One region of the Lentzea sp. NPDC036955 genome, then DNA from elsewhere that is predicted to be linked to it. Evidence: predicted binding sites of a transcription regulator. Region 1 holds the regulator's gene; the other holds the start of a gene.
What was found. The regulator HspR, encoded in region 1, represses chaperone genes until heat shock. The targets are predictions, from matches to a motif close to ANNTTGAGTNNNNNNNACTCAANNT.

Region 1 (14,821 bases):
CCGCAGGAACGTCGCCGTGGAGCTCGCCGCGCCCAGGTCGGCCATGCCCACGCCGTTCTGCACGGCCAGCACCAGGTTCTGCATGGTCAGCCCGACGCCCACGCCGACCAGCAGCAGGTAGGCGCCCATCAGCGTGAGGTTGGTGCCGTGGTCGATCGTGCCGAGCAGCGCCAGCCCGATGACCAGCGAGAACGCACCCCAGACCAGGTAGCTCTTCCACCGGCCGCTCTTCGCGATCAGCTGGCCGCTGACGGTCGAGGAGATGCTCAGCCCGAGCACCAGCGGCACCGTGAGCAGCCCCGCCTTCGTGGGCGAGAAGCCCCGCGCGATCTGGAAGTACTGCCCCATGAACACCGAGGCGCCGAACATCGCCGTGCCGACCGCGATGCCACCCAGCATCGCCAGCACGACCGTGCGGTTGCGGAACAGGTGCAGCGGGATGACCGGGGCAGAGGCCCTGCGCTCGACGAAGTAGGCGGCGGTCAGCGCGAGCACCACACCGCCGACGTAGAGGGCGCTCTCACCGGAGAACCAGGCGAAGTCCTTGCCGGCGAACGACACCCACATCAGCACCAGGCTCACCCCGCCGGTGATCAGCGTGGCGCCCAGGTAGTCGATCTTCACGTGCTGCTTCTGCACGGGCAGGTGCAGCGTCTTGTGCAGCACGGCGAGGGCCACGAGGGCCAGCGGCACGCACACGAAGAAGCACCAGCGCCAGCCGGGCCAGTCGACGAGGAACCCGCCCACCAGCGGTCCGCCGACGGTGCCCGCCGAGATCACCATGCCGGTGTAGCCGCTGTAACGGCCGCGTTCACGCGGGCTGAGCAGCGCGCCGACCACGACCTGGCCGAGCGCCTGCACACCGCCCATGCCCAGGCCCTGCACGACCCGGAACGCGATGAGCTGCTCCATGTTCTGGCTCAGGCCCGACAGCACGCTGCCGATGACGAACAGCACGATGCCCGCCTGCAGCAGCTTCTTCTTGTCGAAGAGGTCCGCGAGCTTGCCCCACAGCGGCGTGCTGGCCGTGGAGGCCAGCAGCATCGCCGTGATGACCCAGGTGTACTGGGTCTGGGTGCCCTTGAGCTCGGCCAGGATCGTCGGGAGAGCGTTCGAGACGATGGTGGAGCTGAGGATCGCGACGAGCAACGCCACCCAGATGCCGGACAGCGCTTCGAGGATCTCCCGATGCGACGAGGGCCGGTTCAAGCACACCTCCAGTAGTTAGTTGATGCCATACAACTATATCGGGAAATAGTTAGCTAGAACAACTTTCCCACGGTCTCCTGCGTCACTCCGCCAGGAGTGGAGGGCACGCGGGGCCCCCGCGTTCCCTCTGGGGGTACGCGGGGTCCCCGCGTGCCCTTCCGGGGGTTACGAAAGCTCCCCGCGTGCACTCCTGAGGGTTACGAAAGCTCCCCGCGTGCCCTCTGGGGGTACGAAAGGTCCCCGCGTGCCCTCCCAGGGGTACGAAAGGTCCCCGCGTGCACTTACGGCGGGGGTTAGAGGGAGGTGAGCAGGGCCTCGACCTCGGTGGCGATGCGTGCGAGTGCGGGCTCGTCAGCGACGGCGGTGGCGGCCCGGTCGATCCAGTCGGCGATCTGCGGCATGTGGGACGGGCGGAGGCCGCGGGTGGTGATGGCGGGGGTGCCGAGCCGGATGCCGGACGGGTCGAACGGCGTGCGGGAGTCGTACGGCACCGCGTTGTAGTTCAGCTCGATGCCCGCCCGGTCCAGTGCCCGCGCGGCGGGCTTGCCGCCGATGCCCCTGGACGTCAGGTCGATCAGGATCAGGTGGTTGTCGGTGCCACCGGAGACCAGGTCGAAGCCCCGCTCCAGCAACGCGGCCGCGAGCGCCTGTGCGTTGGCCACGACGGTGTGCGCGTACTCGCGGAACGCCGGCTGCGCCGCCTCGTGCAGGGCCACGGCGATGGCGGCGGTCGTGTGGTTGTGCGGGCCACCCTGCAGGCCGGGGAAGACAGCGCGGTCGACGGCCCTGGCGTGCTCGGCGTCGCTGAGGATCATGGCGCCACGCGGGCCGCGGAGCGTCTTGTGCGTGGTCGTGGTGATCACCGGGGCGTGGCCGACCGGGGACGGGTGGGCGCCGCCCGCGACGAGACCCGCGATGTGCGCGATGTCGGCGACCAGGACGGCGTCGACCTCGGCTGCGATGGCGGCGAACGCCGGGAAGTCGATCGTGCGCGGGATGGCCGTGCCACCGCAGAAGATCACCTTCGGGCGTTCGGCTAGCGCGAGGGACCGGACCTGGTCCAGGTCGACGACGCCGGTGTCCTTGCGCACGTCGTACTGCACCGCGTGGAACCACCTGCCGGTCGCGGACACGTTCCAGCCGTGGGTCAGGTGGCCGCCCATCGGCAGCGACATGCCCATCACCGTGTCGCCCGGCGACAGGAACGCGAGGTACACCGCGAGGTTCGCGGGCGCGCCGGACAGCGGCTGGACGTTGGCGTGGTCCACGCCGAACAGGGCCTTCGCGCGGTCGATCGCGAGCTGTTCGACCTGGTCGACGACCTGCTGGCCCTCGTAGTACCGCTTGCCGGGATACCCCTCGGAGTACTTGTTCGTCAGCACCGAGCCCGTTGCCTCAAGCACGGCGGCGGACACGTCGTTCTCCGACGCGATCATGCGCAGCCTGCGGGACTGGCGGGCGGACTCGGCCTCGATCAGTGCGGCGATCTCGGGATCGACCTGGGAGAGCACGGCTCAGCTCCACACCGGTGCACCCAGGCGTTCGGTGCGCTCGGCAGTCGCTTCCCGGTGGTCGGTTCCACCCTCGGCACGCCAGTCGCTTTCGACGTGCCGAGCCTAGTCCAGCGTGAACGGGTCGTACTTGATCCGGTCGAGCGGAGTTCCGGCGACCAGCATGCGGGACACCGTCGACCTGATCATCGCCGGGCTGCCGCAGACCAGGACGTCGCGTTCCTCCCACGCGCCGTAGCGGGTGACCACGTCGGCCAGGGTGCCCTGCTCGACACCGCGGACGCCGGGGTCCGACTCCAGCACCGGCACGACCGTGAGCCACGGGTTCGTGGTCGCGATGCGCTGCAGGTTGTCCAGGTCGTAGAGGTCCTCGCGGGTGCGGCCGCCGTAGAACAGGTGCACGCGCGGGTTGTCGCCCCACTGCGCCATCTCGTCGATGATCGCGTGCATCGGCGCGACGCCCGTGCCACCGGCCACCATCAGGATGTCCGACCCGGACGTGCGGTCGACCGAGAGGCGTCCCATCGGCGGTCCGATGCGCCACGTGTCGCCAGCCTGCGTGTGGCCGACCACCGAGCGCGACACCCAGCCGCCGTCGACGGACCGGATGTGGAACTCGATGATGCCGTCCTCGCGCGGCGCGTTCGCCGGCGTGTAGTAGCGCCACAGCCGCTTGCGCTGCGGCGTCTCGACGGACACGTACTGCCCGGCGCGGTAGTTGACCGGGTGGTCGGGCTGCAGCCGCACGACCGCCAGGTCCCACGACACGCGCTGGTGCTCCAGCACCGTCGCGTGCCAGTACGCGGGCCCGTTGTCGGCGTCGGCCGCCTCCTGCATCGCGCGGGCCATCAGCGTGTACGCCTCGGCCCAGGCCATCTCGACCTTCGGCGTCCAGGCGGCACCGGCGAACTTCTTCACCGCCGACAGCAGTGCCGTGCCGACCGCCTCGTAGTGGACGTTGATGACACCGAACTTGCGGTGGTCGCGGCCCAGCTGGCGGAGGAAGGGGATCAGGTCGTCCGGGCGGTCGACCATCTGCACCACGTGCACCAGGGCGCGCAGCAGACGGCTCCGCTGCACCTCCATGTTGGCGGGGAACATCTCGCGTGTGGCGGGCGAGAGCGAGAAGAGCATCCCGTAGAAGAACTTCGCCACTTCTTCGGAATGCGGCTCCACCACCGCGAAGCTCTCCCGGATCATCCGCACCATCGCGGTGACGCCAGGCGGGGGTTCACGGTGTGGCGGGGTAGGGATGGGGCTCAGCACAGCGTTCGCAGTCATGGTCCGCGCGCAGTCTCCACGTTCTTCGTCCTGGCACCGGTGAGGCGCCGTGCTCGTCAAACATCCGTCCCCCGACGGGGTGGACACTAACCTCTGTTCTGGCCTTCCGACTCCTTGATGCCACCTTCGAGCGAAGCATGACTACGGTACGCAACTGCTTGTTACCGCAACAGTGTGAATCTGAGGGTCCCTCCGTACCGAGTTGCGCGCTTGCGTGCAACGGTGTGGCGCGTGTCCTTGCCTGAATTGACTGGAACCACCTCACCCAACCGTGTCGAACATCCCGGCTCCCGCGGCGAGCACTTCCTCCAATGTGCCCTGGAGACCTCCGATCGCGCCACACGCTTCTACTCGGACCAGGTACTGGACCACCTCAACCCCGCGATGGCCGAGTTCGTCGGCCGGATGGAGATGGCGTTCATCTCGACCTCCGACGCCGACGGCGAATGCGACTCGACGCTGCGCGCCGGACCCGCGGGCTTCATCCGGGTGGTCGACCCGAGGACCGTCGCGTACCCCGAGTACCGCGGCAACGGCGTCATGGCCTCGCTCGGCAACATCATGGAGAACCCGCACGTCGGCATGCTGATGGTGGACTTCACCGAGGACCTGATCGGCCTGCACGTCAACGGCAGGGCCCGCATCGCGCCGCGCGAGGAGTTCCCCACCGAGGACCGCAAGGTGGAGCGCTGGGTCGTCGTGCAGGTGCAGGAGGCCTACGTCCACTGCCGCAAGCACATCCCCCGCATGGTGCCGGTGGACCGCATCCGCGACTGGGGCACCGACGACGCGAAGCGCAAGGGCGGCGACTACTTCGGGGTGAAGGCCGGCAAGGGGTCTGGCGAGGAGTCGTGAGCGGCTAGCCGAGCGTCGCGGCCGCGGTCCGCACCTCGGCGACCGACCGCCGGACGACGTCGGACCAGTCCCCGGTGGTCGTCACCCACGTGCCGTACGCGCGTTCGAAGGCGAGCACGCCGAGCTCGGCGGCCACCGCTGCCGCCAGCTCGGCGACGCCGCGGCGTTCGAGCGCGTCCTTCATGGCCACGCCGAACCCGACCATCTTCAGCGCCGACCGCTCACGCAGTTCCAGGTGGTCCTCGATCACCGCCTGCCGCTGCGGGCCGTGCGCCCGGTGCTCGTCGGTGAACCAGGTGCCGACCGCGACCAGCGCCGCCTCGACCGCGGCCAGCGGTTCCGCCTGCTCCGGCGCGCCGGCGATGCCGGTGGTGAGCACCTCGGCGAGCTGGTCCTGACCGCCGAACAGCACCTCGCGCTTGTCCCGGAAGTGCCGGAAGAACGTGCTCTTGGTGAGCCCGGCGCGTTCGGCGATCTGCGCGACCGCGGTGTTGTCGTACCCCTGCTCGCCGAACAGGTCGAGTGCGGCGCGCACCAACCGCTCCCGTGCGTCCGGCTCCCATCGACCCATGACCCCATCCTAAGTGATGCGACTAAGTCCCATCACTCTGCTACGGTTGATGAGACCAAGTCCCATCACCTTGAGGAAGTGCGATGAAGGTTTTCGTCACGGGCGCCAGCGGTCACGTCGGTTCGGCGCTGGTCCCGGAGCTGCTGGGAGCCGGGCACGAGGTCGTCGGCCTGGCCCGGTCCGACATGTCCGCCGCCAGGCTGGAGGCCTGGGGCGCCCGGGTCCGGCGCGGTGACCTCGACGACATGGACGGGCTGCGCAAGGCCGCGGCCGAGGCGGACGCGGTGGTCCACCTGGCGTTCAAGCACGAGGAGATGTTCGCCGGCGACTACGCGGGTGCCTCCGGAGCCGACCTGGCGGTGGTCAAGGCGTTCCTCGACGAGCTCTCCGGCACCGGCAAGGCCCTGATCGGCACCAGTGGCACGCTGTCATACGCCGGGCTGGGCCGCACCGCGACGGAGGAGGAGCGGGTCGCCGACAGCGACACCCGCGGTGCCGCCCGCAACGCGATCGTCGACGCCGCAGACGTGCGCGGTTCGGTGGTCGTGCTGCCGCCCACCGTGCACAGCCCGCTCGACACGGCCGGGTTCATCCCGATCCTGGTCAGGACCGCGCGGGAGAAGGGCGTGTCCGGCTACCCCGGTGACGGCACGAACCGCTGGTCCGCGGCGCACACCCTGGACGCGGCGCGGCTGTACCGGCTGGCAGCGGAGAAGGCACCCGCCGGCTCCGTGCTGCACGCGGTGGCCGAGGAGGCCGTGCCGATGCGCACCATCGCCGAGGCGATCGGGCGCAAGCTCGGCCTGCCGGTCGAGAGCATTCCCGCGGAACGAGCGCAGGAGCACTTCGGGCCGTTGGCGTTCATGGTGACGCGGGACGCACCGACGTCCAGCGCGCGCACGAGGACGCTGCTGGGGTGGGAACCGCAGGAACCCGGCCTCCTGGCGGACCTGGAGACCGGGTTCTACTTCGAGCGGTGAGCTACTTGCGCGGCTTGGGCTTCCACACCACGAGCGCCGTCTCCTGCCGCACCGGGACCAGGTCCCTGCGGTAGGAGGCGTGCACCGCGGCCGCCGCGGAGTCGGCGGCGGCCAGTGCCTGGGCCAGCTCCTGGGACAGCTCGGTCACGCGCGCGCGCAGGGCGTCGACCTGGTGCTCCAGGTCGATGATGCGCTTGATGCCGGCGAGGTTCACGCCCTCCTCCTGGGAGAGGCGCTGGACCTCGCGCAGCAGCACGATGTCGCGCATCGAGTAGCGGCGGCCGCCGCCGGAGGTGCGGCCCGGCGACACGAGGCCCATCCGGTCGTAGGACCGCAGGGTCTGCGCGTGCAGGCCGGAGAGCTGTGCTGCCACCGAGATGACGAAGAACGGCGTGTCCTCGTCGGTCCCCGGCGGGAACGGAAAACTCACCGGAACTCACCGCCCTTCCAGCAGCGCGTTCAGCTCACCTCGCGGGTCGTGCTCCTTGGTCACGTCCGCGTAGCCCTCCAGGGCCGTGCGCGCCTCGGAGGACAGGTTGTTCGGGACGGCGACCTCCAGCGTGATCAGCAGATCGCCCTGGCTGCCGTCCTTGCGGGTGATGCCCTTGCCGCGCGCCCTCAGCACGCGCCCGGAAGCGGTGCCGGCCGGCACCTTCAAGGTCACCTTGCCGTCCAGCGTCGGCACGGTCAACGTCGTGCCCAGCGCCAGCTCGGGGAACGTCATCGGCGCGGTCAGCGTCAGGTCGTTGCCCTGGCGGCCGAACACGCTGTGCGGGTTGACGTGCACGCGGACGAACAGGTCGCCCGACGGTCCGCCGTTGCGCCCCGGTTCGCCCTGCCCCGCCAGGCGGATCCGCTGGCCGTCGTCGACCCCCGAGGGAATCCGGACGGTCAGCGTGCGGGTGCGGGTGCTGACGCCGTCGCCACCGCACTCGACGCACGGGTCGTCGATGATCCGGCCGGTGCCGCGGCAGTCGCGGCATGGCTCGCTGAACGCGAACGCGCCCTGCGACCGCGTGACCAGGCCGGAACCCGAGCAGGTCGCGCAGGTGTGCGGCGTCGTGCCGGGCTTGGCGCCGGAGCCGCCGCAGGTCGTGCACGCGGCCGGTGAGGACAGCCGCAGTGGCACCTGCGCGCCCCTCACCGCCTCGGTGAAGTCGAGCCGGACGTCGGTCTCTACGTCCTCGCCGCGACGGGGACGCGTGGCCGAGGCCGCACCGCCGCCACCGCGCCGGTTGAACAGGCCGCCGAGCAGGTCGCCCAGGCCACCGCCACCGGTGCCCTGCGCCGCCCGACCGAACAGGTCGTTGACGTCGAAGCCGCCGGCACCGCCGAAGCCGCCGGGGAAGCCCCCTCCGCCCGCGAACAGGCGACGAGCCTCGTCGTACTGCTTGCGCTTCGCCGCGTCGGACAGCACCCCGTAGGCCTCGGAGACGGCCTTGAAGCGGGCCTCCGCCTTGGCGTCGCCGGGGTTGGCGTCGGGGTGCAGCTCACGGGCGAGCTTGCGGTACGACTTCTTGATCTCGTCCGCCGAGGCGTCGGAGGAGACGCCCAGTTCGCGGTAGAAGTCCTTCTCGATCCAGTCCCTAGCACTCACCGGACGTCTCCCTCCCTTCAGCTCTCTTCAGCGGGTGCTGCCGGCTCGTGGTCCGTCACGGCGACGAGCGCCGGGCGGACGAGCTTCTCGCCGAACCGGTAGCCGCGCCGCAGCACGGCGGTGACGGTCGGGCCCTCGACGTCCGGGGACGTGCTGTGCTGCACGGCCTCGTGCACCGACGGGTCGAACGCCTCGCCCTCGTGCGCGAACGGCTCCAGGCCGGTCTTCTGCAGCGTGGACACGAGCTTGTCCGCCACCGCCTTGAACGCGCCGGTCAGGTCGCCGTGAGCGGCGGCCCGTTCGACGTCGTCCAGCAGCGGCAGGAGCTCGGCGGCCACGGACGCCTTCGCGTTGTTGATCACCGCTTCCCGGTCGCGTTCCACCCGCTTGCGGTAGTTCGCGTACTCGGCGGTGAGCCGCTGCAGGTCCGCGGTGCGCTCGTCGAGCTGGGCCTTCAGCTCGACGGCGGCGTCGTCCACGAACTCGGCGGCGACCACGGTCTCGTCGGTCTCCTGGGCTGTGCCCTCCTCCGCCGGAGCGGCCGGCGCGCGGACCTCGCCCGTTTCGGGGTCGATCCGGCGCCGGTCGTTCACGACGAGGGGAGGCTGCTGCTCGTCAGGAGCTGCGTGCCTCGGCTCGGTCACTTCTTCTCGTCCTCGTCCACGATCTCGGCGTCGACGACGTCGTCGTCCTTGTCGGACTTGGCCTGGCCGGCACCGGCCGCACCGGCGCCCGCACCGGGGGCCTCGGCACCCGCCGCGCCCGGCGCGTTGGCGTAGATCGCCTGGCCGATGGCCTGCGACTCGGTCGCGAGCTTCTCCACCGCGGCCTTGATGGCGTTGATGTCGGTGCCCTTGAGCGCCTCGTTCGCCTCGGCGACGGCGGCGTTGACCTTGTCCTTGATCTCCGCCGGGAGCTTGTCGTCGTTCTCCTTGACGACCTTCTCCGTCTGGTAGACCAGCGTCTCGGCCTGGTTGCGGACCTCGACCTCCTCGCGGCGGCGCTTGTCCTCCTCCGCGTGGGCCTCCGCGTCCTTGACCATGCGGTCGATGTCGTCCTTCGGCAGCGCGGAGCCACCGGTGATCGTCATCGACTGCTCCTTGCCGGTGCCCAGGTCCTTCGCCGACACGTGGACGATGCCGTTCGCGTCGATGTCGAAGGTGACCTCGATCTGCGGCACGCCGCGCGGGGCCGGGGGCAGACCGGTCAGCTCGAACATGCCGAGCTTCTTGTTCTGCGACGCGATCTCGCGCTCGCCCTGGAAGACCTGGATCTGCACGGACGGCTGGTTGTCGTCCGCCGTCGTGAAGGTCTCGGACCGCTTGGTCGGGATCGTGGTGTTGCGCTCGATCAGCTTGGTCATGATGCCGCCCTTGGTCTCGATGCCGAGGGACAGCGGGGTGACGTCGAGCAGCAGGACGTCCTTGACCTCGCCCTTGAGGACACCGGCCTGCAGGGCGGCGCCGACGGCGACGACCTCGTCCGGGTTCACGCCCTTGTTGGGCTCGCGGCCGCCGGTCAGCTCCTTGACGAGCTCCGCGACGGCGGGCATGCGGGTCGAGCCACCGACGAGCACGACGTGGTCGATGTCGCCAACGGAGACGCCAGCGTCCTTGATCACGTTGTTGAACGGCGCGCGGGTGCGCTCGAGCAGGTCGGACGTGATGCGCTGGAACTCGGCGCGCGACAGCGTCTCGTCGAGGAACAGCGGGTTCTTGTCCGCGTCGACCGTGATGTAGGGCAGGTTGATGGACGCCTGCGCCGAGCTGGACAGCTCGATCTTGGCCTTCTCAGCGGCCTCGCGGATCCGCTGCAGGGCCATCTTGTCCTTGGTCAGGTCGATGCCGTTGGCCTGCTTGAAGCGCTCGACCAGCCAGTCGACGACGCGCTGGTCCCAGTCGTCGCCACCGAGGTGGTTGTCACCGGAGGTCGCGCGGACCTCGACGACGCCGTCGCCGAGCTCGAGCAGCGAGACGTCGAACGTGCCGCCACCGAGGTCGAAGACCAGGATGGTCTGCTCCTTCTCGCCCTTGTCGAGGCCGTACGCCAGAGCGGCGGAGGTCGGCTCGTTGACGATGCGGAGCACGTTGAGACCCGCGATCTGGCCGGCCTCCTTGGTGGCCTGCCGCTGCGCGTCCTCGAAGTAGGCCGGGACGGTGATGACCGCGTCGGTGATCTCCTCGCCCAGGTACGCCTCGGCGTCGCGCTTGAGCTTCATGAGCACGCGCGCGCTGATCTCCTGCGAGGTGTACTTCTTGCCGTCGACCTCGTCGGTCTTCCAGTCGGTGCCGATGTGGCGCTTGACCGAGCGGATGGTGCGGTCGACGTTGGTGACGGCCTGGTTCTTCGCGGGCTGACCCACGAGGACCTCGCCGTTCTTGGCGAAAGCGACGATGGACGGGGTCGTCCTCGAGCCCTCCGAGTTGGCGATGACCGTCGGCTCACCGCCCTCGAGAACGGCGACGACGGAGTTGGTCGTCCCCAAGTCGATGCCGACTGCACGCGCCATTGGAGTTCCTTCCGCTAGTACTTGTTGAGCGTTGCTGGCTCAAGTTTGCCACCTTGCTCAACCTTGAGCCTACCCGACTCAAGCTTTCTGACTGGCACAACGGCCGGGAAGCTCCCGTTGTTCCCTCAGAACGCCACGAGGGCCACCCCTTGTGGAGTGGCCCTCGACACAGTCCCCCTCGGACGGACTCAGATGGCGAGCACCCGGACCTCGCCGGAACCGGTGGTGAGGTTGAGCTCGAGCGGTGCGTCCGGTGCGGTCGCGACCTGGATGTCGCGGTCACCGCTGCCCGACACCCCGGTGATCCGGTACGGACCGCCCGGCACCCGGACGTCCACGTCACCGGAGCCGGAGTTGACCCGCACCGACCGCGGCTCCGCCATGATCAGCTCGACCCGTCCCGAGCTGGCGTCGGCGATCACCTCGCCGCTCAGGGACGAGCCGTCGATGTCACCGGACCTCGTGACGGCGAGCAGCTTGCCCTTCACCGTGTTCAGCTCGATGTGCCCGGACCCGAGGTCCGCGGTCACGGTGCCGCCGACCCTGGTGGCCCGGAAGTTGCCGGACCCGGTGTTCACCTTGACGTCCCCCGAGATGTCCAGGGTGGTGATGTCCCCGGAGCCGGTCGCGTACTCGACGGACGCGAGACCCTCGACGACCGCGTCGCCCGAGCCCACGTCGCCGACGACCCTGATGCCGGCGGCGGGCACGAGCACCTCGTAGTTGGCCTCGCAGTTGTCGCCGCAGGTGTCCAGCACCAGCGTGTCGCCCTCGACCCGGTGCGTGGTGCCCCCCGGCTTGTTGTTCTTGGCGTGCTCCACCCTGCGGTGGACCTTCGTCCCGGTCAGGCCCTCCTGGTACCTGATCGTCACGTCACCCGACCCGTTGCGCGCACGCACCGACGTGAACGTTTCCGAGACGACGTAGTCATCGGAGAACTCGTACTTCACGATGCGGATGCCACAGCCCGTCAGCGCCGTGAGCACCGTCCCCGCCACCAACGCCACCAGCGCTGCCCTCATCATGGGCACAAAAGTAGAGGCGGCCGGGGTCGGGCCACACGGCAGTCAGCCCCCGGAGGCGGGGTGGGGTTCTCCCTACCCCGCGCCTAGACCAGGTCTTCGAGCACCGCGCGCAGGGCCGGTGCGGTCCGCGCCGGGTCGTTGAGGAACCGCGACGACGCCAGCACGTGCGCGGGCGCGATCCGCTCCCAGAGCAGGCCCTCGACCGGCACCTCGGCGATGTGCAGCTCCACGCTCTGCGCCCACCGCCCGATCCGCGACTCGATGCCGCGCAGCACGTCGCCGATCGGCAGCGCGGCCGGGCTCTGCACCCGGTGCAGCTCCTGGATGCCGGGCTTGAGCGCGAGCACCGCCGTCCGGCTGGCGGGCCGGGTCAGCAACGCCTCCGCGTCCTCGGGCACGGCCGGTTCGGCACCGCGGGTGCACGCGTCCAGCGCGTCGGCCCACCAGCCAGGCCACTCGGCGGTCACGGCGGCGCGGTCGACCCCGGCCGGCACGTGCACCGGCAGCGACGGTTCCAGTCCCGGCACGTGCGGTTCGACGTCCACCGACAACGCCAGGCCGTCGCGCACGTAGAGCGCGGTCAGCAGCCCGAGGCTCACCCCGTGGCTGATGCCGGACACCTCTCGCGCGAACCTCATGCCGCTCATTCTCCCCGTGCGGCGGGGCTGGAACCGTCGCGACCGCGGATCAAGAAGGACACGATTGGCTCCAGCTCGTCCACGTCCGGGGCGACGTCGGCGATCAGTCCCTGGATGAGCAGGCCGTCGATCGCGGCGAGGAACGCGCGGAACGCCACGGGGTCCGCGGGCGCGGCCACCTCGGCGGCCAGGTCGAGCCAGCGGCGAGCGGCGGGCTTGAGCTCCGGTCGCCGCCCGGCCAGCAGGTACAGCTCGTACTCGGCGAGCGTGCGCGCCCGGTGCTCGTCGACCGCCCTGGCCAGGCTGCGCGCGATCTCCCGCGGCGTGCCGACGGCGATGATCTTCAGGACCTCGTCGCACATCGCCTCGGCCGACCACAGCAGCGTGGCGGTCAGCAGGTCGTCGAGCGTCGCGAAGTAGTAGGTCGGCGCCGTGGTCGGCACGCCGGCCTCGCGGGCCACGCTGCGGTGCGTCACCCCGGCGACGCCCTCGCGTTCGATGACCCGCAACGTGGCTTCGACGATGGCGCGCCGCTTCTTCTCGCCGCGCGCCTTGCGCCCGTCGACTGCCGTCGCGCTCAGTGCGTCCTCCCGAGCTCCAGGGTCACCACGCCCCCGATGATCAGGGCCAGCCCGACGACCATCGTGGGGTTGAGCGCCTCGCCGAGGAACCGCCAGCCGATGAGCGCCACGGCGGCGACACCGATCGCGGACCACACGGCGTAGGCGACGCCCACGGGCATACCCAACTTCAACGCGCGCGAGAGCGCTGTGAAGGCGATCGTGTAGCCGGCGACGACGATCACCGAAGGCCACAGTTTGGTGAATCCCTCGGAGACCTTCAGGGAGACGGTGGCGGCGATCTCCGCGACGATCGCCGCGGCCAGGTACAGGTACAACACGGCGACCTCCGGATGCCTCGCAGAACTATCTGAACAAGTGTTCCACAAGTTTTCGATCACATTCCGGGTACTTGACCGGTACGTGACGAGACACCGGCCACGTCCAAGTGGTTACTCAGCGGTAACCTGGCCTAGACTCCCGCCATGACCCTCCAGCTGGTTCTCGGACTCGTCGCCGTAGTGGTGAGCGTCGTCGCCTGGGGCGTGTTCGTCGCCGGCGTCTGGAAGATGATCAAGATCATCCGGCTCGGCCAGCCGGACGGCACCCGCACGGGACCGTTCTGGCCGCGCCTGAAGACGATGGTCGTCGAGTTCGTCGCGCACACCAGGATGGCGAAGTTCCGCTCGGTCGCCCCGTGGCACTGGATGGTGATGTGGGGCTTCCTCATCGGCTCCGCGGTGCTGTTCGAGGCCTACGGCGAGGTGTTCGACCCGCACTTCCACTGGCCGGTCATCGGCACGTGGTCGATCTGGCTGCTGCTCGTCGAGCTGCTCGGCCTCGGCACCGTCGTCGGTGGTGTGGTCCTCGCGGTCATCCGCCAGCGCAACCACCCGCGCCGCGCCGACCGCATCTCGCGCTTCGCGGGCTCCAGCTTCAGGTCGGCGTACTTCGTCGAGGCCGTCGTCATCGTCGAGGGCCTCGGCATCCTGCTCGTGAAGGCGTTCAAGCAGTCGAGCGGCCTCGAGTCCGCGCCGCTGTGGACGTCGTTCGTGACGCAGCCGCTCGCGCAGATCCTGCCGGCCGCCCCGATCTGGGTGTCGGTGATGGCGCTGGTCAAGCTGCTCAGCGGCATGCTCTGGCTGGTCGTGGTCGGCCGGAACCTGACGATGGGCATCGCCTGGCACCGGTTCTCGGCCTTCTTCAACATCTACTTCAAGCGCGAGGACGACGGTGGCGTCGCGCTGGGCGCGCTGAAGCCGATGATGTCCGGCGGCAAGGTCCTGGACCTCGAAGAGGCCGACCCGGACAAGGACGTGTTCGGCGTCGGCAAGGTCGAGGACTTCAGCTGGAAGGGCTGGCTCGACTTCTCCACCTGCACCGAGTGCGGTCGCTGCCAGTCGCAGTGCCCCGCCTGGAACACCGGCAAGCCGTTGTCCCCGAAGATGGTCATCACGCAGCTGCGCGACCACGCGTTCGCCAAGGCGCCGTACCTGCTCGCCGGTGGCTCGCGCGACATGGCCGGTGACGAGGTCGGCCTCACCGAGGACAAGTACGAGGACTACAAGAAGCGCCTCGAGTCGATCGACGTGCTGGCGATGGCCGAGTCGGAGCGCCCGCTGGTCGGCGGCCCCGGCGAGCTGGGCGTGATCGACCCCGAGGTGCTGTGGTCGTGCACGACCTGCGGCGCGTGCGTCGAGCAGTGCCCGGTCGACATCGAGCACGTCGACCACATCGTCGACATGCGCCGCTACCAGGTGCTGATCGAGTCGAACTTCCCGACCGAGCTCGGCGGGATGTTCAAGAACCTGGAGAACAAGGGCAACCCGTGGGGCCAGAACGCCAAGGACCGGCTGAGCTGGACCGAGGGCCTCGAGTTCGAGGTGCCGGTGTTCGACGGCGAGCTGGGCGACGCGGAGTACCTGTTCTGGGTCGGCTGCGCCGGTGCGTTCGAGGACCGCGCGAAGAAGACCACCCGCGCCGTGGCCGAGCTGCTGCACACCGCGGGCGTCAAGTACGCGGTGCTCGGCCCGGAGGAGACCTGCACCGGTGACCCGGCCCGCCGCGCCGGCAACGAGTTCCTGT
Region 2 (14,821 bases), on a different contig from region 1:
CGCCGATTCAGCCACCCCCGACCCGCGGCGGTGGCGCGCGCCTGAACCACCTTCCCGCCGGTCGGGGGACCTCGCACCAGCACCCCACGCCGAGAACGGGAAGAACCCATGTACCGCACCGATGAACTCGTGCGCGCCCTGAAGGTCCGCGACCTCACCGATCCCGCCCAGGGCCCGCACGCGATGCAACTGCTGATCGCCGACCTCAAGGCAGCGTTGCCGGACACGAGAGAAGTGCGCCACCATCCGCTCGTACCGGTGGAGCACAACTACGAGCACCTCGGCTATCCCGCCGACGCCATCACGCGCGATGCCCGCTACACGAGGTACGTCAGCGAGACGTGCATGTTGCGCAGCCACACGACGGCGATGATCCCGCCCGCGCTCAAGGACGCGCGGCCCGACGTCACGCTCCTGTGCCCCGGTCTGGTCTACCGCCGTGACACGGTCGACAGGCTGCACACGGGCACACCGCACCAGCTCGACCTCTGGCGCATAACGCACGGAGCCGAACCGCTCGAAGACCTGATCCACGTGGTCGTGAGCACGGTTCTCCCCGGCAAGCGCTACCGCACGATCGACGCCGAACACCCGTACACCACGCACGGCAAGCAGATCGACGTGTGGCACGACGGCCAGTGGGTGGAGATCGGCGAGTGCGGGTACGCGGCGCGGCACGTCCTCAAGGACCACCCGCACGGGCTTGCGATGGGGCTGGGCCTCGACCGGTTGGTGATGCTGCGCAAGGGCGTTCCCGACATCCGCCTGCTGCGCAACGGGGACGCGCGCATCGCGGAGCAGATGCGGGACCTGGCCGAGTACCGCCCGATCTCCCGGCACCCGGCCGCGACCAGGGACATCTCGATCGTGGCCGACGGGCACGAGGACGCCGAGACGCTCGGTGACCGGATTCGCGCGCTGGACCCGCAGGACCTGGTCGAGGAGATCGCGGTTCTCAGCGAGACACCGGCCGAGGAGCTGCCCGCGCACGTCCGGGAGCGCCTCGGTGTCCGGCCGGGGCAGAAGAACGTGCTCATCCGCGTGACGATGAGGGCGCCGGAGCGCACCCTCACCGACCGCGAGACGAACGAGCTGAGGGACCGGCTGCTTCAGCGCTTGCGGGCGACCGCGCCGTAGATGCTGATGCGGTCCTCGTAGGAGTCCGGGCGCCACTCGTTCACCGGGACGACGCCCGGCTCCAGCACGTCCATGCCGTCGAAGAAGCGGACGACCTCGGCGTGCGAGCGGACGCTGATCGCGTTGTCGGTGCTGCGGTACACCGCCATGACCTGCGCGGCCTCCTCCTGTTCCTGCGGCGAGAGGCCGTCGTGGGTGGCGTGCGTGATCGCCAGGTACGAGCCGGAGGGGAACGCGGCCATGTACTCGGCGGCGGCGCCGTACGGGTCGTCGGAGTCGGGCACGAAGTGCAGGGCCGCGATGATCAGCACCGCGACCGGCCGGTCGAAGTCGAGGACGTCGCGGGCGGCGTGCAGCACCTTCGCGGGCGCGCGCAGGTCGGCCTGCAACGCCGTGGCGTGCGGGTTGTCGGCGAGCAGCGCGGTGCTGTGGGCCACGGCGACGGGCTCGAAGTCCACGTAGACCACGCGTGCCGACGGGTTGTCCTGCTGGGCGATCTCGTGGACGTTGCCCACGGTCGGGATGCCGGAGCCCAGGTCGAGGAACTGGTCGACGCCCTCCGCGACCAGGTGGCGCACGGCCCTGCGCAGGAACGAGCGGTTGGCCCCCGCGCTGTGGGCGATGCCGGGGAAGATCTTCTCCACCTGCTTGGCGGCGGCGCGGTCGGCTTCGAAGTTGTGCGAGCCGCCCAGGTAGTAGTCGTACATCCGCGCGACGCTCGGACGCGTGACGTCGACCGTGGACGGGACCCACTTCAGCTCTTCCTTCACGCGAAGATCCTCGCTAATCGCCGCACGGGTGTCCACCGCCACACGCCCGGTCGCCCGCCGTGTCACCCGCTTCCCCGCTCGCTCACAGCGAACGGACCGGGGGAACACCACCCCGCTGAAGTTGGTTGAGCGGTACAGACTCAACTTTGGAGGGTGATGGAGATGGGCGAGACGTTGGCCCTGCCGGTGCTGCCGCTGGACGACGTTGTGGTGCTGCCCGGCATGGTGGTGCCGATCCGCATCTCCGGTGCGGAGGCCAGCGCGGAGGCCCGTGCCGCCGTGGACGCCGCCACGACGGCGGCGAACCACCAGGTTCTGCTGGTACCACGGCTGGACGGGAAGTACGCGGCGGTCGGCACACTGGCCGAGATCGAGCAGGTGGGACGCCTGCCGGGCGGTGAGCGCGCGGCGGTCGTGCGCGGTACCAAGCGCGTGCGGATCGGGACGGGGACCACGGGGCCGGGTGCGGCGCTGTGGGTGAACGCGACCGTCACCGACGAGTCGCCGGTCACCGACCGGACGCGGGAGCTGGCCCGCGAGTACCGGGCCATCGTCACGAACGTCCTGCAGACGCGGGGTGCGTGGCAGATGGTCGACTCGGTGCAGCAGATCACCGACCCGTCCGCGCTCGCCGACCTCGCCGGCTACGCGCCCTACCTCGACGAGAAGCAGAAGATCTGGCTGCTGGAGACGAGCGACGTCACCGCGCGGCTGGAGAAGCTGGTCGAGTGGGGACAGGCGCACCTGACCGAGCTCGACGTCAACGAGACGATCGCGAAGGACGTCAAGGAAGGCGTCGAGAAGCAGCAGCGGGAGTTCTTGCTGCGCCAGCAGATGGCCGCGATCCGCAAGGAGCTGGCCGAGCTCGACGGCAAGCCGGCGTCCGAGGAGGCCGACTACCGGGCCCGCGTCGAGGCCGCGAGCCTGCCGGAGAAGGTCGAGAAGGCGGCGCTCGCCGAGGTCGAGAAGATGGAGCGCACCTCGGAGCAGTCGCCGGAGGTGGGCTGGATCCGGACGTGGCTCGACACCGTCCTCGAACTGCCGTGGAACGAGCGGACCGAGGACTCGTACGACATCAAGGCCGCGCGTGAGGTGCTCGACGCCGATCACGCGGGTCTGGACGACGTGAAGCAGCGCATCACCGAGTACCTGGCCGTGCGCAAGCGCCGGGCCGATCGCGGTCTTGGTGTCGTGGGCGGTCGTCGTTCCGGTGCGGTGCTCGCGCTCGTCGGTCCCCCCGGTGTCGGCAAGACGTCGCTGGGCGAGTCCGTGGCGCGCGCCATGGGGCGGAAGTTCGTGCGGGTCGCTCTGGGCGGCGTGCGCGACGAGGCCGAGATCCGCGGTCACCGCCGCACGTACGTCGGCGCGTTGCCGGGCAGGATCGTCCGTGCGATCAGCGAGGCCGGTTCGATGAACCCGGTCGTGCTGCTCGACGAGATCGACAAGGTCGGCTCCGACTACCGCGGCGACCCGACGGCGGCGTTGCTGGAGGTGCTGGACCCGGCGCAGAACCACACGTTCCGCGACCACTACCTGGAGGTCGAGCTCGACCTCTCGGACGTGGTGTTCCTCGCGACCGCGAACGTGCTGGAGTCGATCCCGGCGCCGCTGCTCGACCGCATGGAGCTCGTGCAGCTCGACGGCTACACCGAGGACGAGAAGGTCACGATCGCCCGCGACCACCTGCTGCCGCGCCAGCTCGACCGGGCCGGTCTCACGGTGGAGGACGTCGCGATCGACGAGGCCGCCCTGCACCAGCTCGCGAGCGAGTACACGCGGGAAGCCGGTGTGCGGCAGCTGGAACGGTCCCTCGCGCGGATTCTGCGCAAGGTGACCGCGAAGGTCGCACTGGGCGAGCGGGAGCTGCCGATCGAGGTCGACCGGCCGTCGCTCAAGTCGTACCTGGGCAGCCCGAAGAACACGCCCGAGTCGGCGGAGCGGACCTCGGTGCCCGGTGTGGCAACGGGTCTGGCCGTCACGGGCGTCGGCGGTGACGTGCTGTTCATCGAGGCCTCGCTGGCCCCGAAGGACACCGGGTCGACCGGCGTCACGCTCACCGGCCAGCTCGGCGACGTGATGAAGGAGTCGGCGCAGATCGCGTTGTCCTACCTGCGTTCGCACGACGACAAGGCCGCGGCGCTGGCCGACCGGGGTGTGCACGTCCACGTCCCGGCGGGTGCGGTGCCGAAGGACGGGCCGTCCGCGGGCGTGACGATGACGACGGCGCTGGCCTCGCTGCTGTCCGGCCGCCCGGTGCGCTCGGACGTGGCGATGACCGGTGAGATCTCGCTGACCGGCCGGGTGCTGCCGATCGGCGGCGTGAAGCAGAAGCTGCTCGCCGCCCACCGCGCCGGCATCACGACCGTGCTGCTGCCCCAGCGCAACGAGCCGGACCTGGACGACGTGCCGGAGTCGGTGCGCGAGCAGCTGACCGTGCACTTCGTCTCGGACGTGTCCGAGGTGCTGCGGCACGCGCTGTCGGCGGAGACGGCCCAGGAGACCGTTGCGGCGTAACGGTCTCCGGTAGACCCCCGCGGGGGCAGCAGCGGCGACTGCTGCCCCCGCGGGGCTTTTCAGTGACCGATGTCGATGACGAGCCGGTTCGGACCCGTCAGCGTGAACACCCGGTGCCACGACGCGGCGTCGCCGTACCCGACGGCGATGCCCAGCGTGGCCTCGAAGTCACAGGTGAGCGCGACCCCGCGGACGTTCTCCAGACCGGGCGTCGGGAAGTTGCGCGACCCGGTGTAGGTCGGGTTCCCGGCGTCGTCGTGCGCGGCCGCACCGATCAGCGTGACCTCCAGGACCTCGTTCCCGGGAACGGCGACCGGCAGCCCCGACCCGCAGTTCGAAACAGCGGTGACCTCGCGGACCCGGTGCTCGGCCGGCAGGCCGGACAGGTCCAGCACCACCCGGTCGAACCCGGTGTTGCGGCCGGTCCTGATGTCGGACAGCGTCGGTGTGCTCTGCGCCGACGCCGTCGGGACGACTGTGCCGACCGCGAGCACCGCCACCAGCACCGCGGTGAGACGTGTGTTCATCTTCGGCCCCCTCTCAAGGCTCGTTCGATGACCTGAAGACGTGTGAGCCGGGCCACAGTTGCGTCGCCGCCGCGGGTGGATGTCGATGACGACCGCGGATGCGCGGTCAGGCGAGGAAGTCCTCCAGCGGCACCGGCGTCAGCCCGTCGTGCTTCGCCCGCTCCAGGAACGCGGTGAAGTCCTCCACGAACGTGGTGCGGAAGTGCATGAGCACGATGTCCCCCGGCCGCAGCCGGTCGCCCACCTGGAACTGCACCCGGCCGTCGTTGACCGCGGCGGTCCAGTTGACCAGCGCCTTGAACCCGCAGCCGGCAGCCGCCCTGCGGGTGTTCGCGTCGTAGTTGCCGAACGGCGGGCGGAACAACGTGGGCCGCTTGCCGTACTCGGCCGCGAGGAAGTCGGCGTTGCCGCAGATCTCCTGCCGCTGGAACTCGTAGCCCTTGCCCTGCAGGTTCGGGTGGTTCGTGGTGTGGCTGTGGACCGTGACGGGCATGTGCTTGAAGTAGTCCTTGTGCCCCTCGGCGTACTTGGTGTTGAGGAACAGCGACGGCCACACGCCCGCGTTCTCCATCAGCTCGCGCGCCTTCGGGTGCTGCACCGCGCCGTCGTCGATCGTGATGAACACGTACGGCTTGGCGGTTTCGATGCGCGTGACGACGGGCACCATGCCGTCGTGGACCGCCGGCGCGTGCGCCTGCACCGTGCCGTACGTGTACGGCGGCTCGAACATCCGCTTCGGCTGCTCGGTCGTGGCGGTGGTCGTCTGCGGCGCCGTCGTGAGCACCGGCCCACCCGGCTGCGCGTCGGGTTGCCGCGCACATGCGACCAACACCACGACCAGCACAAAGGCAGCACAAAGCCGCAACTTGGACATCATTTCCCCCTCCACGCGGAAGACGCCGCGCAGGCACTCATGGTTGCACGGGGATAAGGTCGAAATGATCACAAAGAGGAGGAGTTCCGATGAGCCTTGAGCGTCCAGTCGCTCCCGACCCCTACGCCCTGCTCCCCGCGGTCGGCACGTTCTCCGTCACGTCCGCGGACGTCCGCGACGGCGAACAGCTCCCCGACGCCCAGGTGTTCGAGGGCGGCAACACCTCGCCGCAGCTCTCCTGGTCCGGTTTCCCGGCCGAGACCCGCAGCTTCGTCGTCACCTGCTTCGACCCGGACGCCCCGACCCCGTCGGGTTTCTGGCACTGGGTGGCCGTCAACCTCCCGGCCTCGACCACCTCGCTGGACACCGGCGCCGGCGAGTCCGACGCCACGCTGCCCGGTGACGCGTTCCACGTCCGCTCCGACTACGGCACCCGCGCGTTCGGCGGTGCCGCCCCGCCCAAGGGCGACCACCCGCACCGCTACTTCTTCGTGGTGCACGCGGTCGACGTCGACGCCCTCGACGTGGACTCCGACGCCTCCCCCGCGGTGGTGAGCTTCAACCTCGCGTTCCACACGCTGGCGCGCGCGATCATCACGCCCACCTACCAGCACTGACCTGGTCCGGCCGTGCCCGGTGCGCCCGCGGGCGGGCCGGGCACCGTCGTGCGGCGGGCCCCGTCTCGGGAACACCGGTCCCCGAACAATGGTTGGATCGTCACGTGAGGCACTTCGACCTGGTCATCATCGGCACCGGCTCCGGCAACTCGATCCCGAACGACGCCATGGCGGACTGGCGGATCGCCATCCTCGAAAAGGGCACGTTCGGCGGCACCTGCCTGAACGTCGGCTGCATCCCGACGAAGATGTTCGTCCACACCGCCGACCAGGCCGCGGCGCCTGCCAACGCGAAGAAGCTCGGCGTGGACGCGCACCTGGACGCCGTGCACTGGCCGGAGATCCGCGACCGGATCTTCGGCCGGATCGACCCGATCTCGCAGGGCGGCCGGAACTGGCGGGCCAACGAGAACGCCAACGTCACCGTCTACGAGGGCACGGCGCGGTTCATCGACGCGCACACGATCGACACCGGCACCGGCGAGACCATCACCGCCGACCGGATCGTCATCGCGGCGGGGTCGCGGCCCACCACCCCCGACATCGCGGACCTCGACACGACCGGGTTCCACACCAGCGACACCGTCATGCGGCTGGACGAGCTGCCCGAGAGCCTCATCATCGTGGGCAGCGGGTTCATCGCCTCCGAGTTCGCGCACGTCTTCAGCAGCTTCGGCGTGCGGGTCACGGTGATCGCGCGGAGCAACCTGCTGCTGCGGCACGAGGACCTGGAGGTCGCCGAGCGGTTCACCGAGGTCGCGAAGACCAAGTGGGACGTGCGGTTGCAGCGCAAGACCACGCGCGCCGAGAAGACCGCCACCGGGGTGCGGCTGCACCTCGAAGGACCCGACGGCGAGGAGACCGTGGAGGCGCAGCAGCTCCTCGTCGCGGTCGGCCGGCAGCCCAACACCGACCTGCTCGACGCGGGCAAGGCGGTCGAGCTGCACGAGGACGGGCGGGTCAAGGTCGACGAGTTCCAGCGCACCAGCCAGCCGCACATCTTGGCGCTGGGCGACATCAGCTCGGACTACCAGCTCAAGCACGTCGCCAACCACGAGGCGAAGGTCGTGCAGCACAACCTGCTGCACCCGGACGAGCCGATCGCGAGCGACCACCGGTTCGTGCCGGCCGCGGTGTTCTCCAGCCCGCAGATCGCGAGCGTCGGGCTCACCGAGGAGCAGGCCAAGGCCCAGGGCATCCGGTACGTCACCGCGAGCCAGGCCTACGCGAGCATCGCGTACGGGTGGGCGATGGAGGACCGGACGGGCTTCGCGAAGCTGCTCGCCGACCCGGCCACCGGGCAGTTGCTCGGCGCGCACATCATCGGGCCGCAGGCCTCGACGGTGATCCAGCCGCTCATCCAGGCGATGAGCTTCGGCCTGGACGCGAAGACCATGGCGCGCGGGCAGTACTGGATCCACCCGGCGATGCCGGAGCTCGTGGAAAACGCACTCCTCAACCTACCTCTGGACTGAAGCAAGCCCTTCCAACGGCGCCGCGCCACGCCGACTCCCCTGCTGCTAACGGCATCTGCAAGTACCAGTACTTGCAGATGCCAGCAGAGCAAGGGGTTAGGACTGTTGGACGCGCACGGTGTTGCCGGCCGGGTCGCGGAACACGCAGTCACGGGCGCCCCAGGGCTGCGAGGTCGGTTCCTGCACCACGTCCGCGCCGCCCGCCTGGAGCTTGTCGAACACGCCGTCCAGGTCCGGGGTCGCGAGCGTGATGTACGCGTAGCTCCCCGCCGCCATCATCTCCGCGATCGCGGTGCGGTGGGCGTCGGTGAGGCCGTCGGCCATGGCGGGCGGTTCGAGCACGACCGACGACGCGGAACCGGCGGGTGCGACGGTGATCCAGCGGTGCGCGCCCTGACCGACGTCCAGGCGGACCTCCCAGCCGAGCAGGTCGCGGTAGAACGCGAGCGAGGCGTCCGGGTCGGTGTGCGGCAGGAACGTGGCGTGAATGGTGATGTCCATGCCGGCAACGCTATGAGCAGCGCGAACGCCGTGCTTCTCGATTCCTGACCGAAGCTAGACGTAACGGGGACGGCCGGCGACCCAGCCGAGCGCGGTCAGCGCGGCGAGCAGGACGAGCTGCAGCACCAGCGACACCGTCCACGACCCCGTGGCGTCGCGCAGCAGGCCGAACGCGAACGGCCCGGAGGCCGCGATGAGGTAGCCGAGGCTCTGGGCCATCGCCGACAGCCGCGCGGTGTCCGTCGTTGACTTCGTGCGCAGCGACATCATCAGCAGCGCCAACGGGAACATGCCCATGCCGAACCCGATCAGCACCATCCACAGGCCGGGGGCGGCGGCCGGTGCCACGAGCATCCCGAGGATTCCCGCGAACGACAGCACGCCCAGCACCAGCACCATCGGGCCCTGGCTGGAGAACCGGGCGGCGATCGGTGGCACGAACAGGCTCACCGGCACGCTCAGCAGCATCGAGACCGCGAGCAGAAGGCCGGCGGTGTTCCGGTCCACGCCGGCGTCGACGAGCATCGCGGGCAGCCAGCCCATGACGGTGTAGGCGAACAGCGACTGCAGGCCGAAGAACACGGTGATGACCCACGCGAGCGGGCTGCGCAGCAACGAGCGCTTCTCCGCCGGGGTCGCCGGCTTCACGACCGTGGCGGAGGAACCGTGCCGGGCCGCGGCGGACCAGACGAGCACCGCGCCCAGCGACAGCAGCGCCCACGAGCCGACCGCGAGGCGCCACGAGCCGAGGAGGTCCTCCAGCCGGGGCGTGAGCGCCGCGGCGAGTGCGGCACCCGCGGCGAGCGTTCCGGTGTACACGCCGGTGAGCAGGCCGACGCGGTCCGGGAACGACGCCTTCACCACCACGGGGATCAGCACGTTGGAGACCGCGATGCCCGCGCACGCGATGAAGGTGCCACCCAGCACGACCCACGGGCCGTCGACCACGCGCAGCACCAGGCCGAGCGTGAGCACCCCCAGTGACAGCCCGATCGCGCGGGCCATGCCGAGGCGGCGGCTGAGCCACGGCGCCGCGAACGCCGCGAAGCCGAAGCACAGCGCCGGAACGGCCGTCAGCGCGCTGGTCCACGCGGCGGAAACGCCGAGGGCGGCGCGGACGTCGCCGAGTACCGAGGCCAGACTGGTGACCGCTGGGCGGAGATTCGCCGCCGCGAGGGCGACCCCGACCGCGAGGAGCGTGGACCCGACCAGCGGAACGTGACGATTCTTGACGACCGTCACCCTGCGACCCCGATCGGTGGCAGTCTGTGCGGCACTAGTCGTCTGCTGGATCGTCACGCGCACCACTATCGCAGACATGGGATGTTCGGATGAAAGGATGACGCTGTGCCGTTGGCCACTACCCGACGGACGGGCCTCGTCGACCAGGTGATCGAGCAGATGAGAGGTGCGATCACCAGCGGCGAATGGCCCGTCGGGCAGCGCATCCCGCCCGAGCCCGAGCTGGTCACGGCGCTCGGGGTGGGTCGGAACACGGTTCGCGAGGCCGTGCGGGCGCTGTCGCACGCAGGCCTGCTGGAGGTGCGGCAGGGCGACGGCACGTTCGTCCGCGCCACCAGCGAGATCTCCGGCGCCGTGCGCCGGATGTGCGGAACGGAGCTGAAGGAGGTCCTCCAGGTCCGCAGGACGCTGGAGGTCGAGGGCGCACGACTGGCCGCCAAGCACCGCACCGACGCCGAGCTGGCACAGCTCACCGAGCAGCTGCGCCGGCGCGACGCGGCGATGGAGGCGCAGGAGTGGGCGGAGGTCGTCGAGCACGACACCGCGTTCCACGTGCTGCTCGTGCGGTGCTCGCACAACACGCTTCTAGCCGAGCTCTACCAGGGCTTGACCGAGGCGGTCAAAGCTTCGGTGGCGGCCTCTGTGGACACCAGCCAGCCCGGTCGTGACCAGGTGTCGCACACCGGGCTGCTGCACGCGGTCCGCGACGGCGACCAGGAGAAGGCGGCGATCGAGGCGGGCGGGTTCTTCGAGGAGCTGATCGAGAAGTTCTGCTGAACGCGGACAGCACCTGTCCGCACGAGCTCATAGCGTGGGGGCCATGGAGATCGCGCCGTTCCGACTCGAGATCCCGCAGGCCGAGGTCGACGACCTCCGCTCCCGGCTGGCGAACACCCGCTGGCCGGAGGACGACCTGCCGGGCGTCGGCTGGTCCTACGGCATCCCGCTGAGCTACCTGCGACCGCTCGCCGACTACTGGGCCGACGGGTTCGACTGGCGTGCGCAGGAGGCGCGGATCAACGCCCACCCGCAGTTCACGACGGAGATCAGCGGGCAGCGCATCCACTTCCTGCACGTCCGCTCGCAGAACCCGGACGCGCTGCCGCTGCTGCTGGTGCACGGCTGGCCCGGCTCGTTCGTCGAGTTCCTGGACGTCATCGAGCCGCTCTCGCGGGACTTCCACCTGGTCATCCCCTCCATCCCCGGCTTCGGCTGCTCCGGGCCGGTGAAGAAGCCCGGCTGGAACGTGCTGCGCATCTCGTGGGCGTTCGCGAAGCTCATGGAGGGCCTCGGCTACGACCGCTACGGCACCCAGGGCGGCGACTGGGGCTCCGGCATCGCGCAGGAGATCGGCCGCGTCTTCCCCGAGCAGGTCGTCGGCGTGCACGTGAACATGCTGCAGACCTTCCGGCCGCAGGGCGTCAACGACCTCTCACCGGAGGAGCTCGGGGCGCTGGAGTCGCTCGACCACTACCAGAAGGAGCTTTCCGGCTACATGCACCAGCAGCGCACCCGCCCGCGGACGCTGGCCTACGGCCTGACCGACTCCCCCGTCGGCCAGCTGGCGTGGATCGCCGAGAAGTTCCACGACTGGACCGACAACGACGGCACGCCCGAGAGCGCCGTCGCGCGCGACCACGTCCTCACGAACGTCTCGCTCTACTGGTTCTCCCGCACGGCCGGCAGCTCCGCCGCCCTCTACAAGGAGCAGGCCGCGTCCTGGGGCAACCAGCAACCCACCACGGTGCCGACCGGCGTGGCCGTCTTCCCGCACGACATCAGCCGGCCGGTGCGGTCGCTCGCGGAGAAGATGATCCCGACGATCGTGCACTGGACCGAGTTCGACCGCGGCGGGCACTTCGCCGCGATGGAGGAACCGGACCTGCTGGTCCAAGACATCAGGAAGTTCTTCGGCTCACTGTGACCACTCTTTCGAACCGCACGCTCAACCGGACGCTGCTCCAGCGGCAGCTGCTGCTGGAACGCACCGACATGCCGATCGTGGCCGCCGTCGAGCACCTCGGCGGACTGCAGGCCCAGGCCCCGATCCCGCCCTACCTCGCCCTGTGGACCCGGCTCAAGCCGTACAGGGTCGACGCGCTGAGCAAGCTCATCATCGACCGCTCGCTGGTGCGGATGACGTTGTGGCGCGGCACATTGCACCTGATCTCGGCGGATGACGTCCACCTCATGCGCACGGCGTTGCAGCCGGAGCTGAACAAGTGGGCGAAGATCGTGATGCCGCCCGCCACCCGCGTCGAGATCGACCTCGAGAAGCTGGCCCGCATCACCCGCGAGTACATCGACACCGAACCGCGCACGGTCGCGGAGATCGGTGCCCACCTGGAGGAGCACTTCCCCGAGGCCAGGGCGCGCGAGCTGTCCACCCAGGCGCAGATGCTGGTGCCGATGGTCCAGGTGCCCCCGCGCGGCATCTGGGGCGTCGGCGGGGTGCCGCAGAACGTCGCGATGGCCACCTGGCTCGGCCGGGAGCTGCCCTCGTCGGCCGACGTGCCCGAGCTGATCAAGCGCTACCTGCGCGCGTTCGGCCCGGCGACGCTCGCGGACGTGCAGGCGTGGTCGCGGCTGATCGGGCTCAAGGCGCACGCCGCCGGCCTCGACCTCGTGGAGTACGAGAACGAGGACGGCAAGGTCCTCTACGACGTGCCGGACGGCGTGATCGTCCCCGCGGACACCCCCGCACCCGCCCGGCTGCTGCCCGCGTTCGACAACGTCCTGCTGGGCCACGCCGACCGCACCCGGATCATGAGCGAGGAGGCCCGCTCCCGCTGGGGCGCGGTGCGCAACGGGGTGTTCCCGCCGACGTTCCTGGTCGACGGGTTCCTGCGCGGCACGTGGAACGTGGTGGAGACCAGGGACACCGCGACGCTGACGATCGAGCCGTACTTCAGGACCACCAAGAAGGACCTGGCCGGCGTGGAGCGGGAGGCGAAGGCGGTGCTGAAGGTGATGGCGCCAGGGAAGGAGCACGTCATCGAGCAGCGGCAACCTGCCTGAGCACGTCGAGCGCCGCGGTGATCGCCGGGCGGCGCGAGGCCTGCGTGCGCCAGATCGCGTAGAGCGTGCGGGTGGGGGCGGGCCGCATCGGGACCGCCCGCACGTTCTCCGGCACGACCCCCCTGCCCAGCCGCGGGATCAGCGCGACCCCGATCCCCTTGCTCAGCAACGCGAACTGAGTCTGGTACTCGCTGACCCGGTAGGCCAGCTCCGGTTCGATGCCCGCGCCGTGGAACGTCCGCACCAGCCAGTCGAAGCAGATCGCCCCCTCCGGCTGGCACATCCACCGCTCGCCCGCCAGGTCGGCGGGCACCAGGAACTCCTTGTCCGCCAACGGGTTCGACGTCGGCACCAGCACCTCGGCGAGGTCTTCGCACAGCGCCACCCGCGACAACGAGTCCGGCACCGGCAGCGGCGTGTTCTCCCAGTCGTGCACGACCGCCAGGTCGAGCTCTCCGCGTGCCACGGCCTCGGTCGCGAGCGGCGGGTCGATCTCCTTCATCCGCACGTCCAGCGCGGGGTGCTGCTCGGCGAGACCGACCAGGACGTCCGGCAGCACCCCGCGCGCCGCCGTGGCGAACGCGCCGATGCACAGCCGGCCGACCGCGGCACCGCGGTGCTCCTCCAGCGCCACCTCGGCCTCTTCGACGAGCTTCAGCACCTGCCCGGCCGTGTCGGCCAGCAGCAGCGCGGCGTCCGTCAGCGCCACCCCGCGGCCACGCCGTTCGAGCAACGTCGTGCGCGTCTCGCGTTCGAGCTTCGCGATCTGCTGGGAGACCGCGGACGGCGTGTAGCCGAGCACGTCGGCGGCCTCGCCGACGGTCCCGTAGGTCGCGACGGCGTGCAGGGCCCGCAGGCGTCCGAGATCGAGCATGTAGCGATGCTAAACCCAATACCCCACGACTTGGAACTGGTGCTAAACAGTCGTGCGGCGCACGCTGGGCAGCGTGAACCCACGCCACGTCCTGCTCGCCGTGCTGGTCGCCGCCATCTGGGGCTTCAACTTCGTCGTGCTCAAGGTGGGTCTCGACGAGTTCCCGCCGATCCTGTTCTCCGCGCTGCGCTTCCTCGCCGCGGCGGTGCCGGCGATCTTCTTCGTGGGCCGGCCGAGCGTCGCGTGGAAGTGGGTGGTGGCGGTCGGGCTTGTGCTCGGCGTCGCGAAGTTCAGCTTCCTGTTCATCGGCCTGCACGCGGGCATGCCCGGCGGGTTGTCGAGCCTGGTGCTGCAGAGCCAGGTGATCTTCACGGCGGTGTTCGCGGCGGTCGTGCTGCGCGAGCGGCCCAGACCCGTGCAGGTCACCGGCATCGCGCTCGCGGTGGCGGGCATGGGGATCATCGCGTGGGACTACGGGCTGTCGTCACCGCTGCTCGGGTTCGTGCTGGTGATCGCGGCCGCGGCGTGCTGGGGCGTGTCCAACGTGCTGATGCGCTACGCGCGGCCCGCGGACACGTTGCGGTTCATGGTGTGGGTGAGCGCGGTGGCGGTGCTGCCGCTGTTCGCGCTGTCGGCGCTCACCGAGGACATGAGCGCGCTGGGCCGCATGGACTGGGCGGGCGTGGGCGCGATCGGGTACGTCGCGTGGGTCTCGACGCTGCTCGGGTTCGGGATCTGGGGGTTCCTGCTGCGCCGCTACGAGTCGTCCGTCGTCGCGCCGTTCTCGTTGCTGGTGCCGGTGTTCGGGATGTTCTCGGCGTGGGCGTTCCTGGGCGAGGACCTGACGGCCGTCCGCGCGGCGGCCGGTGGGCTGGTGCTGGCGGGGCTCGCTATCCCGCAGCTGGTGGGGCGCCGGGCGGCACGAACGGCAGTCCCGCCGGAACCCCTCGTTCCAGCAGGTCGGTGACGGCCTTCGTGTCGAGGTGGTCGGCGACCAGGTCGCCCAGCAGGTCGAGCTGGGCCTCGCGGGCGGCCTGGAAGCTCACCTCGCCCGGCACGAAGTCGCGCCCCGACCGGTCCGCCGCCCACCGCAGGAACCGGCGGCGGAACCCGTCGTTCTCCAGCAGGCCGTGCCAGTGCGTGCCCAGGACGCGGTCGGTCTCGGCGCCCTCGTCACCGACGAGCGGGCGTTCCCCGCTGCGCACGACCTGGCCGTGGTGGATCTCGTAGCCCGTGACCGGCTCGCCCCACGCCACGTCCGACGGCCTGGCC

Region 2: lon (endopeptidase La) is a predicted target of HspR. The motif match lies at 2,030-2,054, and genes of this name have one in related genera.

What each region holds. Positions count from the first base shown of each region.
Region 1 is NZ_JBVJRC010000004.1:376,860-391,680, reverse strand. It holds gene ACZ7CF_RS15270 (MDR family MFS transporter) at 1-1,209, opposite strand, end outside; gene ACZ7CF_RS15265 (serine hydroxymethyltransferase) at 1,503-2,720, opposite strand; ZMP/ZTP riboswitch at 2,735-2,819, opposite strand; gene ACZ7CF_RS15260 (FAD-binding oxidoreductase) at 2,826-3,929, opposite strand; gene ACZ7CF_RS15255 (pyridoxamine 5'-phosphate oxidase family protein) at 4,386-4,856, shown strand; gene ACZ7CF_RS15250 (TetR/AcrR family transcriptional regulator) at 4,861-5,427, opposite strand; gene ACZ7CF_RS15245 (SDR family oxidoreductase) at 5,511-6,407, shown strand; gene ACZ7CF_RS15240 (heat shock protein transcriptional repressor HspR) at 6,409-6,837, opposite strand; gene dnaJ (molecular chaperone DnaJ) at 6,844-8,004, opposite strand; gene grpE (nucleotide exchange factor GrpE) at 8,022-8,648, opposite strand; gene dnaK (molecular chaperone DnaK) at 8,645-10,513, opposite strand; gene ACZ7CF_RS15220 (DUF4097 family beta strand repeat-containing protein) at 10,702-11,538, opposite strand; gene ACZ7CF_RS15215 (hypothetical protein) at 11,622-12,176, opposite strand; gene ACZ7CF_RS15210 (TetR/AcrR family transcriptional regulator) at 12,182-12,757, opposite strand; gene ACZ7CF_RS15205 (DMT family transporter) at 12,754-13,077, opposite strand; gene ACZ7CF_RS15200 ((Fe-S)-binding protein) at 13,222-14,821, shown strand, end outside.
Region 2 is NZ_JBVJRC010000007.1:388,550-403,370, forward strand. It holds gene srmL (PheS-related mystery ligase SrmL) at 109-1,137, shown strand; gene ACZ7CF_RS25545 (SAM-dependent methyltransferase) at 1,110-1,907, opposite strand; gene lon (endopeptidase La) at 2,070-4,421, shown strand; gene ACZ7CF_RS25555 (AMIN-like domain-containing (lipo)protein) at 4,481-4,948, opposite strand; gene ACZ7CF_RS25560 (polysaccharide deacetylase family protein) at 5,055-5,825, opposite strand; gene ACZ7CF_RS25565 (YbhB/YbcL family Raf kinase inhibitor-like protein) at 5,912-6,439, shown strand; gene ACZ7CF_RS25570 (mycothione reductase) at 6,544-7,914, shown strand; gene ACZ7CF_RS25575 (VOC family protein) at 8,011-8,415, opposite strand; gene ACZ7CF_RS25580 (MFS transporter) at 8,470-9,657, opposite strand; gene ACZ7CF_RS25585 (FadR/GntR family transcriptional regulator) at 9,763-10,434, shown strand; gene ACZ7CF_RS25590 (epoxide hydrolase family protein) at 10,478-11,581, shown strand; gene ACZ7CF_RS25595 (winged helix DNA-binding domain-containing protein) at 11,578-12,675, shown strand; gene ACZ7CF_RS25600 (LysR family transcriptional regulator) at 12,650-13,549, opposite strand; gene ACZ7CF_RS25605 (EamA family transporter) at 13,623-14,516, shown strand; gene ACZ7CF_RS25610 (cobyric acid synthase) at 14,440-14,821, opposite strand, start outside.